4 regions of the Diaphorobacter nitroreducens genome follow, and region 2 is predicted to be linked to each of the others. Evidence: predicted binding sites of a transcription regulator. Region 2 holds the regulator's gene; each other region holds the start of a gene.

Region 1 (3,204 bases), 900 kb from region 2:
GCCGGTTCAAGAGCCTGTCGGCCTTCGCGCCCATCTGCGCCCCCACGCGCTGCCCCTGGGGCGAGAAGGCGTTCACCGGCTACCTGGGCCCTGACCGCTCCTCCTGGGGACAGCACGACGCCACCGTGCTCATGGAGAACCAGCCCCTCGCACCCTACCCCGGCGGCATCCTCATCGACCAGGGGCTGGACGACAAATTCCTGGCCGATCAATTGCACCCGCACCTGTTCGAGGCGGCCTGCAGCGCCATCGGCCAGCCGCTCACGCTGCGCCACCACGCAGGCTATGACCACGGCTACTACTTCATCCAGAGCTTCATCGACGACCACCTGCGCCACCACGCGCAACAGTTGGGCGCCTAAGGCAGTGTGAACGAACTGCCCGGCTCACTCGTTCCGCACAACCTGTCCGCGCGCCGTTGCGGATGCCCGCTACAGCCCGCACGAGGGGTTCGCCTTGCGCCGCGACTGGCCGCGTTTCTGCCGCCCTTTCGCGGCTGCCCGGGCCGCCCGAGGTCATGCACCGTCTGACACCCGACGCCCGCCAAACCGCTCACACCGGGCAGGGCGCACCCACCGCGTAGGCGCGCAGTTCACGCCCGCCGATGCCCAGCGCCGGCCACAGAGCGCGCCACTGCGCAATGTGGGCACTGGCGAAGTGCCGGTCCAGGTCGTCCTGGCTGCGCCACAGCTCATGCACGTGGATCAGCCCTGCGTCCAGCACATCCTGCGCATACGCATATTCGATGCACCCCGGTTCGGCCCGTGAGGCCTGCACCATCGCCCGCATGGCCGGCAGCGCGGCGGCCAGCCCGTCCGCCGGCAGGCGGATGGTTCCTACGATCAACAGCATTCAGCACTCCCTCCCTACAGCAAAGCGCCCATGCTAGCCGCGGCGCGCACCGCGCTCAGAACAGCACGCCCTGCCCGCGCGCCAGCGCCGGGCGGTACTGCGACAGGTCCAGTTCCCTGCGCTGGCGGTTCAGGCCCAGGCGCGCACAGGTCTTCTCGAAGCGCTGTCGCAGCAGGTCGGCCCACAGGCCCGAGCCCTTCATGCGCGTGGCGTGGCTGCTGTCGTAGCTCTTGCCCGCGATACGCGCGGTTGCGTCGATGCCGTGCAGATCCTGAATGCGCGCCAGGACGCGTTCGGCACGCTGCGGGTAGTGCAGTTGCAGCCACTCGCGCATCAGGGCATTGAGTTCCCACGGCAGGCGGATCACCGTATAGAAGGCCGAGGTGGCGCCCGCGTCGCGCGCGGCGGCCAGCACCTGCTCCATGTCCTCCGTGATGAAAGGAATCTGCGGCGCCACGCTCACGCCGACGGGCACGCCGGCTTCAGCCAGCGCGCGGATGGTGCGCAGCCGCCGGTGCGGCGCGGCCGCGCGCGGCTCCAGCACGCGGGCCAGGCGCGCATCCAGCGTGGTGATGGTCACGTAGGCCGCCGCCAGCCGGCTGTGCGCCAGCGGAGCCAGCAGGTCCAGGTCACGTTCCACGCCGCTGCTCTTGGTGATCAGCGAGAACGGGTGTCGTGCATCGCGCATCACCTCGATCAACGCACGCGTGAGGCGCAGCTCACGCTCCACCGGCTGGTAGCAGTCGGTGGCGGAGCCGATGTTGACCACCGAAGGCCGATGGCTGGCGCGCGCCAACTCGCCCCGCAGCACCGCGGCGATATTGCGCTTGGCGATGATGCGGGTCTCGAAGTCCAGCCCCGGCGACAGGTTGAGGTAGCTGTGCGTGGGCCGTGCGTAGCAGTACACACAGCCATGCTCGCAGCCACGGTAAGGGTTCACCGACTGCTCGAAGAAGATGTCGGGCGAATCATTGCCGCACAGCGCGCTGCGCGCGTCTTCCCAGATCACCTGGGTCAGCGGCGCGGCGGGCGCGGCACTTTCGTCGCCCGTCACACCCTCCGCCGGCCCGCCCCAGCCGTCGTCAAACGCCTCGCGCACATCGCGCATGAAACGGTGGGCCATACGCGTGGCCGTACCCCGCCCCTTGAGTGGCTGCACGGGCGCCCATACGACAGGAGCCAGTGAGGGCGGGGGATCGTCTTCGGAATGCATTGAATGACTGTATAAATAAACAGTTATTCTGGCAATATCCAAAGGCCTACGCCATTTGCCGGGGGGCTGCAAGCGCAGCGCAATTCGCACTGCGCGCGTGTGAGATCCCTTGGCAAACGCGCCACCCGGCCGCACAATTCACCCCATCCGCACCCAATTGGTGCTTTTTTTGAGAACATGCCTTGGCCCGGACAACCCCGTTGCCCGGGCTTTTGTCCGTTTGAGCGCGGCTGCCCGGCAGACGCGCTTTCACTATCGTTTACAAGGGAATCACACCATGCAGCGCAAGCCCCACATCATCCTGTCGTCCCTGGACCTGGAGCGCATCGAAGCCCTGCTGGAAAAACAAACCGCCCCCTTTCCTGGCCGCGAGGCACTGGAGGCCGAGCTGGACCGCGCCGACGTGTTCGATCCCAAGGACATGCCCCCCAATGTGGTGACCATGAATTCCACCGTGCGCTTCACGCTGCTGGAAACCGGCAAGACGAACACGCTGACGCTGGTCTACCCGAAGGAGATGGACGGCTCGGGCGACAAGGTGTCGGTGTTCGCACCCGTCGGCATCGCACTGCTGGGCCTGAGCGTGGGCGACGAATTCCAGATGCCCAGCCCCACCGGCCAGGTCACTGTGCGCGTGGACGCCATTGATTTCCAACCCGAGAACGCGGGTGAACTGCATCGCTGAGCGCGATCGCACCACCCAAGACCCGAGGCAGCCATGACTGGCTGCCTTTTTTTCGTCAGCGCAGGCCTGCCATGAGCGCGGTGGTCAGCAGGCCGGTTCCCACGAGCCCGGCCTGCCAGCGCAGCGCAGATTGCCATGTGGGAACGTGGCGCTCCACACGCTCGTACAGCAGGTGGCCCGCGGCGATCGACAGCACGAAAGCGATGCCCATGCCCGCCATCGCGGCGGCTACTGACTGCGGCCAGAAGTAGCTTTCCACCGCGTTGACGAGCACGCACACCGCAAAGTGCACGAGGAATACCGAATACGAGATCTGCCCCAGCCGGCTGAGCGGTGCCCAGCCTTGCCAGCGCTGCATGGCCAGGCTGCGCATGGCCACCACCAGCAGCAGCGCAGTCACGCCGGCCAGCGCAATGCGGGGGCGCCACTCCAGCGCCAACGCAGCCACCACCAG
Region 2 (3,204 bases):
CCCAGGCAAGCGCCTCGGCCCATGACGGTGCTTATGAATTAGCGGACTGCATCAACTCCAGCAGCAGGCTGACCCGTGCCTTCACAGGGCTCAGCCCATCCGCATCGCGCCAGGACGTACCCGTCAGGTCCATCATCCGCCCCTGCGGGCAGCGCGAAGCCACGCGCACCTGCACCCCGGCCGCCACGGCACGCGCGAGCGCGGCCTCCAGCGCATGGTGCAGCGTGCCATTGCCGGTGGCGGCCACCACGATGCCGCGCACGCCCTTCTCCACCAGCCAGTCCACCAACGCGCCATCCGCGCCGGCGTGGCTGAGGACGATCTCCACGCGTGGCCAGGCTGCATCTGGCAGGATCGGCACCAGCGCGCCATGCGCGGGCTGTTCCACCTGCGGCGCAAGGCCGCGGGCCCAGCGCACGCGCCCCGCTTCCATCCAGCCCAGAGGCCCGGCATCGCCGGAGTCGAACGCGTCCAGCCGCAGCGGGTGCACCTTGCTCACCTCGCGTGCCCCGTGCACCACGCCAGCGGCCGCCATCAGAACCCCCCGCGCTGAGGGATCGGCCGCCAGCGTGACGGCATCCAGCAGGTTCTGCGGCCCGTCCGGCGCGAGCGCCGTGGCCGGACGCATGGCACAGGTCAGTACCACCGGCTTGGCGGTGGTATCGAGCAGGTTGTGCAGCAGCCAGGCGGTTTCCTCGAGCGTATCCGTGCCGTGGGTGATGACGACGCCGGCCACGGCCGGGTCGGCCAGGTGTGCGGCGCAGCGACCGGCCAGGCGCGCCCACACGTCAAAGCCCATGTCCTTGCTGTCCAGCTGCACCACCTGTTCAGCCACCAGCGCGCCGCCCGCGGCCTGCACCAGCCCGGGCACCGCGGCCAGCAATTGCTCCACGCCGATCTGCCCGGCCGTGTAGCCCACGTTCGCGCCTTGCACCGCGGAAGAGCCCGCAATCGTGCCGCCGGTGCCCACAACGACGATTTTTCTTGCAGCTGCCACTTGCATCCCTCCAAAAACTGTTCAAAAATACAGATACTGGATTAAAAAACAGTAACCCACTCAACCACCGACCGCATTGGATCGCACCATGCTCGACAGTCCCAAGCTCACCGCCCGCCAACAGCAGATCCTGGACCTGATCCAGACCGCCATCGCGCGCACCGGCGCCCCGCCCACCCGCGCCGAGATCGCGGCAGAGCTGGGTTTCAAGTCCGCCAACGCGGCCGAGGAGCACCTGCAGGCGCTGGCCCGCAAGGGCGTGATCGAACTGGTCAGCGGCACCTCGCGCGGCATCCGCCTGCGCGGCGAAACCGTGCGCAACATCAATGCGGCGCGCGGCGCCCAGTTCAACCTGCCGATACCCGGCCTGTCGCAGCTCACGCTGCCGCTGGTGGGCCGCGTGGCGGCTGGCTCGCCCATTCTCGCCCAGGAGCATGTGGACCAGACCTATACGGTGGAAGGCAGCCTGTTTGCGCACAAGCCCGACTACCTGCTCAAGGTGCGCGGCATGTCCATGCGCGACGCGGGCATCATGGACGGCGACCTGCTCGCCGTACAGGCAACGCGCGAGGCGCGCAACGGGCAAATCATCGTGGCGCGCCTGGGCGATGACGTCACGGTCAAGCGCCTGCGCCGCACAGGCAGCGCCATCGAACTGCTGCCCGAGAACCCCGACTACCCGGTGATCCGCGTCGAGCCGGGCGAACCTTTCGAGATCGAAGGGCTGGCCGTGGGCCTGATACGCAACACCATGCTCATGTAGTCCGTTGAATGCAGCGCCACCGCAGGTGGCGGGCGTCTGGCAGGCGGTAGCCCGGGCATGCCCCGTAGCTGCGGCATGCCAACCCTGCGGATGCGCGCTTGACGTCCTTGGCAATCCTGCCTGTGTTCCACCTTCATGCCCTGGCATGCCGGAGTCTTCACATGGGATTTGCCCTCTTTGCCTTTGCCACCCTTTCCCGCCCCTTGCGCCGCCTGCGCCGATGGGGACTGGCCGCACGCCATATGTCGCGCGGCGCGGCACCCTCTGCCTGCACCACGCACGGACGCACCGATGCACTCCATGGAGCGACGCCCAACGCCGGCCCTCCCGATAGCCCCGCCGTGGCAGGCATGGCGCAAGAAATTCCGGCCCGCCACCGCGCCTTTGCCATGCCTGCCGCGGATGCGGCCACGCAGCACACAGGTCTGCGGCCTGCGATCTCCACCCGTTCGCTCCCCCTGCGCGTGATCCTGCGCCATGACACCGACGACGCCTGCAAGCTCGTGATTTCCGGCCGCATGGCCGATGTGTGCGCGGAACTGGAGCGCCTGGCCCTGCGCTGACCGCGGGGCACTGCTGCGACCACTTCTGACACTTTTCGAAGGCGTCACGGCCGCAGCGCGTTCATCGCAGGTCCGTTTCTACAATGCACGGCACTTGCAACTGCCCGCCCCCAAGCACGCCATGACCCACGAGTCCCGCCTGGACCGCTTGCTGCGGCAACTGCTGTGGGGCCGGCGCACGGCCGCGCTGGCAACGCTGCGAACCCTGCCCGGCGCGGAATCGGTGCCATTCACAACGCCGGCGGTGTCGTTCGTTCCGTATGCCATCGACTCCACGGCCCAGGTGCTGGTATTGCATGTCAGCGCCCTCGCCGCCCATACCCGCAACCTGCGGCAATCGCCCGCGGTTTCTCTCCTGATCACGGCGCCCGAGGACGCGGCCCAGCCCGTGCATGCGCTGGAGCGCGTTGCCATCCAAGGACAAGCCGTACTGCTTGCGCCCGAGGCAGCCGCCAGCGCGCGCGCCGCCTACCTGCGGCGCTTCCCTGACGCAGCGCCCATGACGGCGCTGGGCGACTTCCAGTTCGTGCAAATCATCCCTTCGGTGGGCCGCCACGTGGCAGGGTTTGGCGCGGCGCGGGATTTATCTGCCGAGGAGCTGAAGGCGCTGCTCACGTCTTGACGCTGGGGCGATCGGCGCCGCCAGCAGTTGGATGGCAAGGGCCGTTCCGCCCAGGCGAGCGCTGGCGGCCGCTAGCCCGGTGCCCGGGAAGGCCACACACAGGTCGCGGCCAGGGCCGGCTGGGTGACGGGTTGGCGGACGCTCGCGGTGCGCGCCAAAGCATGAACGGCCCCGCCCACGGCAGCCGGTGGCGGCACATCTGCCCCGAAGGCCTGTCCCCGCGCGAGAGCCCCTCAAGACACCAGTTGCGACCAGACCT
Region 3 (3,204 bases), 2.0 Mb from region 2:
AGGGAGCGCTGCTCGCGCTGGAAGATTTTCAAGGTGGTGGGCGTTTTTGGCCGATAGCGCTTATGCATCAAGCGCAAGCAGCTATCAATAACAGAGCATCCACGGGTGCTGTCAGCCGGGGATCTTTTCCAGGCAGTAGCCCAGGCCGCGCACGGTGGCGATGCGGATCGGCCCGCGCTCGATCTTCTTGCGCAGGCGGTGGATGTAGACCTCGATGGCGTTGTTGCTCACCTCCTCGCCCCACTCGCACAGGCGCTCCACCAGCTGCTCCTTGCTCACCAGGCGGCCGGCGCGCTGCAGCAGCACCTCCAGCAGGCCCAGCTCGCGCGCGGACAGCTCCACCATCTTGCCGTCGATGGTGGCCACGCGGCCCGCCTGGTCGTACACCAGGGGCCCGTGGCGGATGGCGCTGCTGGTGCCGCCCATGCCGCGGCGCGTGAGCGCACGCACGCGCGCCTCCAGCTCCGACAGCGCGAACGGCTTGGCCATGTAGTCGTCGGCGCCCAGGTCCAGGCCCTTCACGCGCTCGTCCACGCTGTCGGCCGCCGTGAGGATCAGCACCGGCAGCGCCGAGCCGCGCCCGCGCAGGCGCTTGAGCACCTCCAGGCCGTGCATCTTGGGCAGACCCAGGTCGAGGATCAGCAGGTCGAACTCGTTGTTGGTCAGGAGCGCGGTATCGACCTCGGTGCCGCTGGCCACATGGTCCACCACGGCGCCCGAGCCGCGCAGCGTGCGCAGCAGCCCGTCGGCAAGCACCTGGTCGTCTTCGGCGATGAGGATGCGCATGGGGTGTCTCTCCTGGTTGTCGTGCGCCGGCCTGCGCTCTGCCTGAATTTTAGGCCGCCGTGCCCTCGCCGCCGGCATAGGCCTCCAGACCCAGCGCAACCACCGTGGCCACGTCCTGCCCCACCTCGGCGCGGAACTCGCCCTCGGCCTGCGCCACCGCCGCGCGAAACGCCTGCAGCCACGCCAGTCCCGTGGGCGTGAAACGCACCAGGCGCGCACGCGCATCGCGCGGATCGGGCTCGCGCGTGACCAGGCCCCAGGCCGCGCACTGCTCCACCAGCGCGGCCATGGACTGCTTGGCCATGCCCGCGCGCTCGGCCAGGTCGGTGAGGCGGTCCCCCTGCAGCGACAGATGCCGCGTGATGTGGATGTGCGCGGCGCTCACCTGGTCGCGCGCCGCGAGGTTGGACAGCGCCAGCGGCACCTGCACGTCGCGCGCCATGAGCTGCAGCACGCGCGCATCGAAGCGCCGCATGGCATGGCCCAGCAGGCGGCCCAGGTGGGTCTGGCGCCAGCGGTCGTCGAGGCTGGGGGGAGCGGTCATCCGCATATTGTCAGCCAAACTGACCAAAAATTGATTGGATAACGCATCAACCGCCCATAAACTACTGTTCAAGCATCCAGCCTGTCATTGGAAACAGTTTCCAGGCAGGCACACGATTTCACCGTGACCTCGACCCGACCCGAAGGAGCATTTCATGGACGCCACCGTCAAAGGCAACGCAACCGCCGTCAACAGCGAAAAGGCCAAGGCCCTGCAAGCCGCCCTCGCGCAGATCGAAAAGCAGTTTGGCAAGGGCACCATCATGCGCCTGGGCGAGGGCGAGGCCATTGAGGACATCCAGGTGGTCTCCACCGGCTCGCTGGGTCTGGACATCGCCCTGGGCGTGGGCGGCCTGCCGCGCGGCCGCGTGATCGAGATCTACGGTCCGGAAAGCTCGGGCAAGACCACGCTCACGCTGCAGGTCATCGCCGAGATGCAGAAGCAAGGCGGCCAGTGCGCTTTCGTGGATGCCGAGCATGCGCTGGATGTGCAGTACGCCAGCAAGCTCGGCGTTCAGCTCACCGACCTGCTAATCAGCCAGCCGGACACGGGCGAGCAGGCGCTGGAGATCGTGGACAGCCTGGTGCGCTCGGGCGCCGTGGACCTGATCGTGGTGGACTCGGTCGCCGCGCTCACGCCCAAGGCCGAAATCGAGGGCGAGATGGGCGACGCCCTGCCCGGCCTGCAGGCACGCCTGATGAGCCAGGCACTGCGCAAGCTCACCGCCACCATCAAGAAGACCAACTGCATGGTCATCTTCATCAACCAGATCCGCATGAAGATCGGCGTGATGTTCGGCAGCCCCGAGACCACCACCGGCGGCAACGCGCTGAAGTTCTACGCCTCGGTACGCCTGGACATCCGCCGCACCGGCACCATCAAGAAGGGCGACGAGGCGATCGGCAACGAGACCAAGGTGAAGGTGGTGAAGAACAAGGTCTCGCCCCCGTTCAAGACGGCCGAGTTCGACATCCTGTTCGGCGAGGGCATCTCGCGCGAGGGCGAGATCATCGACATGGGCGTGAACGCGCGCATCCTGGAAAAGAGTGGCGCCTGGTATGCCTACAACGGCGAGAAAATCGGCCAGGGCCGCGACAACGCCCGCGAGTTCCTGCGCGAGAACCCCGGCCTGGCCGTGGAGATCGAGAACAAGGTGCGCGAAAGTCTGGGCATCGCGCTGCTGCCCACGGGCCACGCCAGCCCGGCGGCCGATCTGCCCGAAGACAAGCCTGCGCGCGGCAAGAAGGCCGACAAGACGGGCGAGATCGAAGCGTAACCACGCACCGGAGTTCTTGAACGAAATCTGCCTCCAGCGCTTGACCATCAAGCGCTGGAAGCTCTTTTTTCAATAGCATTCATGGGATTCACCGCCCTCTCCCTCAAGGGCCGTGCGCTGCGCCTGCTTGCCCAGCGCGAGCATTCGCGCAGCGAACTGCAGGCCAAGCTGGCGCGCCACGTGCAGGAGGGCGAAGATCTGCCGGCGCTGCTGGACGAGCTGCAGGCGCGCGACTTCATCAATGCAGAGCGCGTGGCCGAGTCCGTGGTGCACCGCCGCGCGGAGCGCTTCGGCACCCAGCGCGTGCTGCAGGAGCTGCGGCGCAAGGGGCTGGACGAGGATTTGGTGCGCAGCACCGCCGCCCAGCTGGCGGGCACCGAACTGCAGCGCGCCCGGGCCGTGTGGGGCCAGCGCTTTGGCGACCAGCCCGCCGACACGCCGCAGGAGCGTGCGCGCCAGATGCGCTTTCTGGCCACGCGTGGCTTCGCCGCCGACGTGGTGCGCCGCGTGGTGCGGGGTGGTGATGAATGGGAATAGAACGGGGCTTGGCGCGCTGCTGTCCAGCGTCAAAAGCTATTTCATCCATAGCAGCTGTCGA
Region 4 (3,204 bases), 230 kb from region 2:
TGGGCGTGATGGACGTCACCCCCGAAGGCCTGAAACTGGTGGAGTTGGCGCCGGGCGTGAGCTTCGAGGACATCCAGTCCAAGACCGGCGTGCCGCTGCTGCGCTGAGGGCAGGCACCCGCCAGGCCGCCATGCGCATGCACGGCGGGGGCGCGGGGCCAAAACTACGGGCCGGGTGGGATCACCCGGCTTTTTTGTCTTTTTGCGCAAGGCAAAGCGCCGTATAGTGCGCGTGACATTTTTTAACATTTCGTCTGCGCATGAACGCACCCGACCTCAGCCCCGCGGCTTTTGCCGACGGAGACAGCCATTACCTGCGTGCCATCACCGACATGGCCGATCGCCGCACCGTGGTCACGCAGGAAGCGCTCTACACCGATCGGGGCATCAAGCTGGTGGACAAGGGCGCGCGCGTGGACAGCCGGCTCTACGACCGCTTGGTCAAGCACAAGCTGCGCGGCAGCATCGACGAGCATCTGGCCATGGACGACATGGTCAGCGTGCAGTCCATCGTGCAGCTGGCCGCGTCGCAGTGCGAGCACGACACGCTGGCCTATCTGCTGGTGCACACGCTGGAGGGCATGACCGCCGAGAAGCTGCTTGCACCCGTGCGCGCCTTGCTGCTGCCGCCGTCGCTGGCCTTCAAGCTCACCGTCATGCGCGAGCAGCATCCGGCGCTGTTCGAGCACAGCGTGCGCATGATGCTGGCGGCCGTGTACCTGGGCATCAAGAGCGGCTGGAGCGACCGCGAATGCGTGCCTCTGGCGACGGCGGCGCTGCTGCACGACATCGGCGTGCTGCACATGGACCCCGTCTGGCACGACCCGGCCAACAAGATGACGGCCGTCGGGCGCCAGCAGCTCATGGCGCACCCCATCACGGCCATGTTGATCATCCGGGGGCAGAACATGTTCCCGCGCGTGGTGGAGCAGGCCGTGCTGGAACACCATGAATGCATGGATGGCAGCGGTTATCCGCGCGGCCTGCAGGGGGACCAGATCTCGCTCATGGGGCAGATCCTGATGGTGGCCGAGGTGGTGGCCGCCTTCTTCGAGAAATACGCCAACGAGGCCGCGGCCCAGCGCCTGTCGCTCACGCTGCGCCTGAACCACCGCAAGTTCCCCGCAGCGCTCATCGCCTGTCTGCTGCCCGTGCTGCAGATACGCGCCGTGCAGACCGATGTGCAGGTCACGCCGGCAGATGTGGAGCGGCTCATTGAACAGCTGTCCACGGCCTTCGGCGACTGGGACACCCGCCGCGCCGGGCTGTCGCCAGAGGCGGCGGAATCCGAGGCCTGCGCTTTCGTGGAGCAGCGGCTTTCCGCGCTGCAAAAAACCCTGTTCGAGGCCGGCTCCCATCCCCAGCAGCAGGCCGAGGCCCTGCAGTACCTGCAGGGCGATGAACAAGGCCTGGCCGAACTGGCCCTGCTGGGGCGGGAAGCCCTGTGGCAGCTGCAGGGCATCGTGGACGCCACCCACAGCCGCTGGCTCACGCTGGAGCACAGCACGGAGGCGGGCGACCGTGCGGTCGTGCAGTGGCGCGATGCCTGTGCAGTGCGCTTGGCGCAGCGCTGAAATTCGCTCCCTGACGCACCGCCGGATCAGACGCTAGGCCCTGATGCCGGCCGGGTTGGAGCCGCCAACCGCCGATGATTACTGTATATTTGAACAGTATTCATCGGCGGTTCGCATGGCGGCTTTTCTTTCCTCTTCCCTGAACGCACTGCCCGGCGTCTGGCAGGGCGATGCCTGGGCGCAAGCGCCGCAGCCGGCGGTGGCCACGGGCCATGCGCCGCTGGATGCGCAACTGCCCGGTGGGGGGTGGCCGCTGGGGTGCATGAGCGAGTTGCTGCTGCCTCCCCAGGCCCATCCCGAGTGGGCCCTGGTGATGCCGGCCCTGGCCGCGCACCTGGCGCAAGGCCCAGGACACGCGGTACTGGTCACGCCGCCGCTGGAGCCCTTCCTGCCGGCGCTGCAACCCCTGGGGCTTGCCGCCGACCGGCTGTGCTGCATTCACCCGCCCAGCCCGCGTGCGGACATGGCCGCGGCATGGGCCTGCGAGCAGGCGCTGCGTTGCCGCGACGTGCGCGCCGTGCTGGCCTGGCTGCCACAGGTGCCTGCCGCCGTGCTGCGGCGGCTGCAGCTGGCGGCCGCGCAGCACCGCCAGCTGCTGTGGGTGATGCGTCCCGAGCGCTCGCGCGCGCAGGCATCGCCCGCGCCGCTGCGCCTGTGGCTGCAACCGCAGGGCGAGGAGCTGCACGTCCATGTCGTCAAGCGGCGCGGCCCGCCGCTGGCGCAGCCCGTGGCACTGCCCGCACGCACGCCGGTACTGGCCGCGGCGCTGCAGGCACAGGCTCAATGGCGCCGCCAGGTGCAGGCGGCCGCCTGGGGCATGGGGGGCCGCACACCGCAGGAGGTGGAGGATGCATTGGCTTGCCTGGCACTTGCCACCCATTGAGGCCACGACCGGGCCCGCCACCGGGCCCGTTATGGGCCTGCCGCCTGCCGCGCAGGGCTGGTGGGCGCTGCGCTTCACGCCGCGCGTGGCCCTTGTGGACGAAGCGCTGCTGCTGGAGGTGAGCGGTACCGAACGCCTGTGGGGCGGGCGCGCCGCTCTGCAAAGCCTGCTGCGTGACCAAGCGCCCCCCGGGCCCGAAACCCTGGAGGGCGGACCTCTCTGGGCCAGTGCGCCCACGGCGCTGCAGGCCCTGGCCCTGCTGCGCCTGCAGCGCCAGGGCCGGCCCGTGCCGCGGCGGCTGCCGCACGATCTGCCGGTTGCCACCCTCTCGGCGCTGCGCCCGCATGCCCAGGCGCTGCAGCAGCTGGGCTGCCGCACCTGGGGCGCCGTGCGTGCGCTGCCGCGCGCCGGGGTGGCGCGGCGCTTCGGCGCCGAACCCCTGGCGGCGCTGGACCGTGCCTGGGGCGACGCACCGCATGGCCTGGACTGGATCACGCTGCCCGAGCAGTTCGCGCTGGAGCTGGAACTGCCCGCGCTGGCCGAATCGGCCCCCGCGCTGCTGTGGGCCGGCCAGCGCCTGCTGGATGCACTGCAGGGCTGGCTGCGCGCGCGCCACCAGGGCGTGCAGGCGCTGGAGCTGGCCTGGCGCCATGACCTGCGCCGCATCGACGGCGTGGACCTGCCCCCCTGGCAGAGCCTCACGCTGCGCACGGCCGAACCGCTGCAGGGCATGGCGCACCTGCGCCGC

Evidence for each region. The regulator LexA, encoded in region 2, represses DNA repair genes until DNA is damaged. The targets are predictions, from matches to a motif close to ACTGTATNNNNATACAGT.
Region 1: the regulator LexA is predicted to act here: its motif matches at 2,072-2,089, upstream of BA022_RS02270 (PA0069 family radical SAM protein).
Region 3: the regulator LexA is predicted to act here: its motif matches at 1,394-1,411, upstream of recA (recombinase RecA).
Region 4: the regulator LexA is predicted to act here: its motif matches at 1,654-1,671, upstream of imuA (translesion DNA synthesis-associated protein ImuA).

Annotation. Positions count from the first base shown of each region.
Region 1 is NZ_CP016278.1:492,651-495,854, reverse strand. It holds gene fghA (S-formylglutathione hydrolase) at 1-362, shown strand, start outside; gene BA022_RS02275 (putative quinol monooxygenase) at 553-852, opposite strand; gene BA022_RS02270 (PA0069 family radical SAM protein) at 908-2,065, opposite strand; gene rnk (nucleoside diphosphate kinase regulator) at 2,343-2,750, shown strand; gene BA022_RS02260 (acyltransferase family protein) at 2,806-3,204, opposite strand, start outside.
Region 2 is NZ_CP016278.1:1,388,712-1,391,915, forward strand. It holds gene BA022_RS06455 (asparaginase) at 32-1,003, opposite strand; gene lexA (transcriptional repressor LexA) at 1,086-1,760, shown strand; gene BA022_RS06465 (hypothetical protein) at 1,922-2,323, shown strand; gene BA022_RS06470 (pyridoxamine 5'-phosphate oxidase family protein) at 2,445-2,945, shown strand; gene hrpA (ATP-dependent RNA helicase HrpA) at 3,179-3,204, opposite strand, start outside.
Region 3 is NZ_CP016278.1:3,418,589-3,421,792, reverse strand. It holds gene BA022_RS15980 (sensor histidine kinase) at 1-32, opposite strand, end outside; gene BA022_RS15975 (response regulator) at 112-786, opposite strand; gene BA022_RS15970 (MarR family winged helix-turn-helix transcriptional regulator) at 836-1,330, opposite strand; gene recA (recombinase RecA) at 1,485-2,606, shown strand; gene recX (recombination regulator RecX) at 2,688-3,143, shown strand.
Region 4 is NZ_CP016278.1:1,162,511-1,165,714, reverse strand. It holds gene BA022_RS05445 (3-oxoacid CoA-transferase subunit B) at 1-107, shown strand, start outside; gene BA022_RS05440 (HD-GYP domain-containing protein) at 260-1,573, shown strand; gene imuA (translesion DNA synthesis-associated protein ImuA) at 1,689-2,456, shown strand; gene BA022_RS05430 (Y-family DNA polymerase) at 2,422-3,204, shown strand, end outside.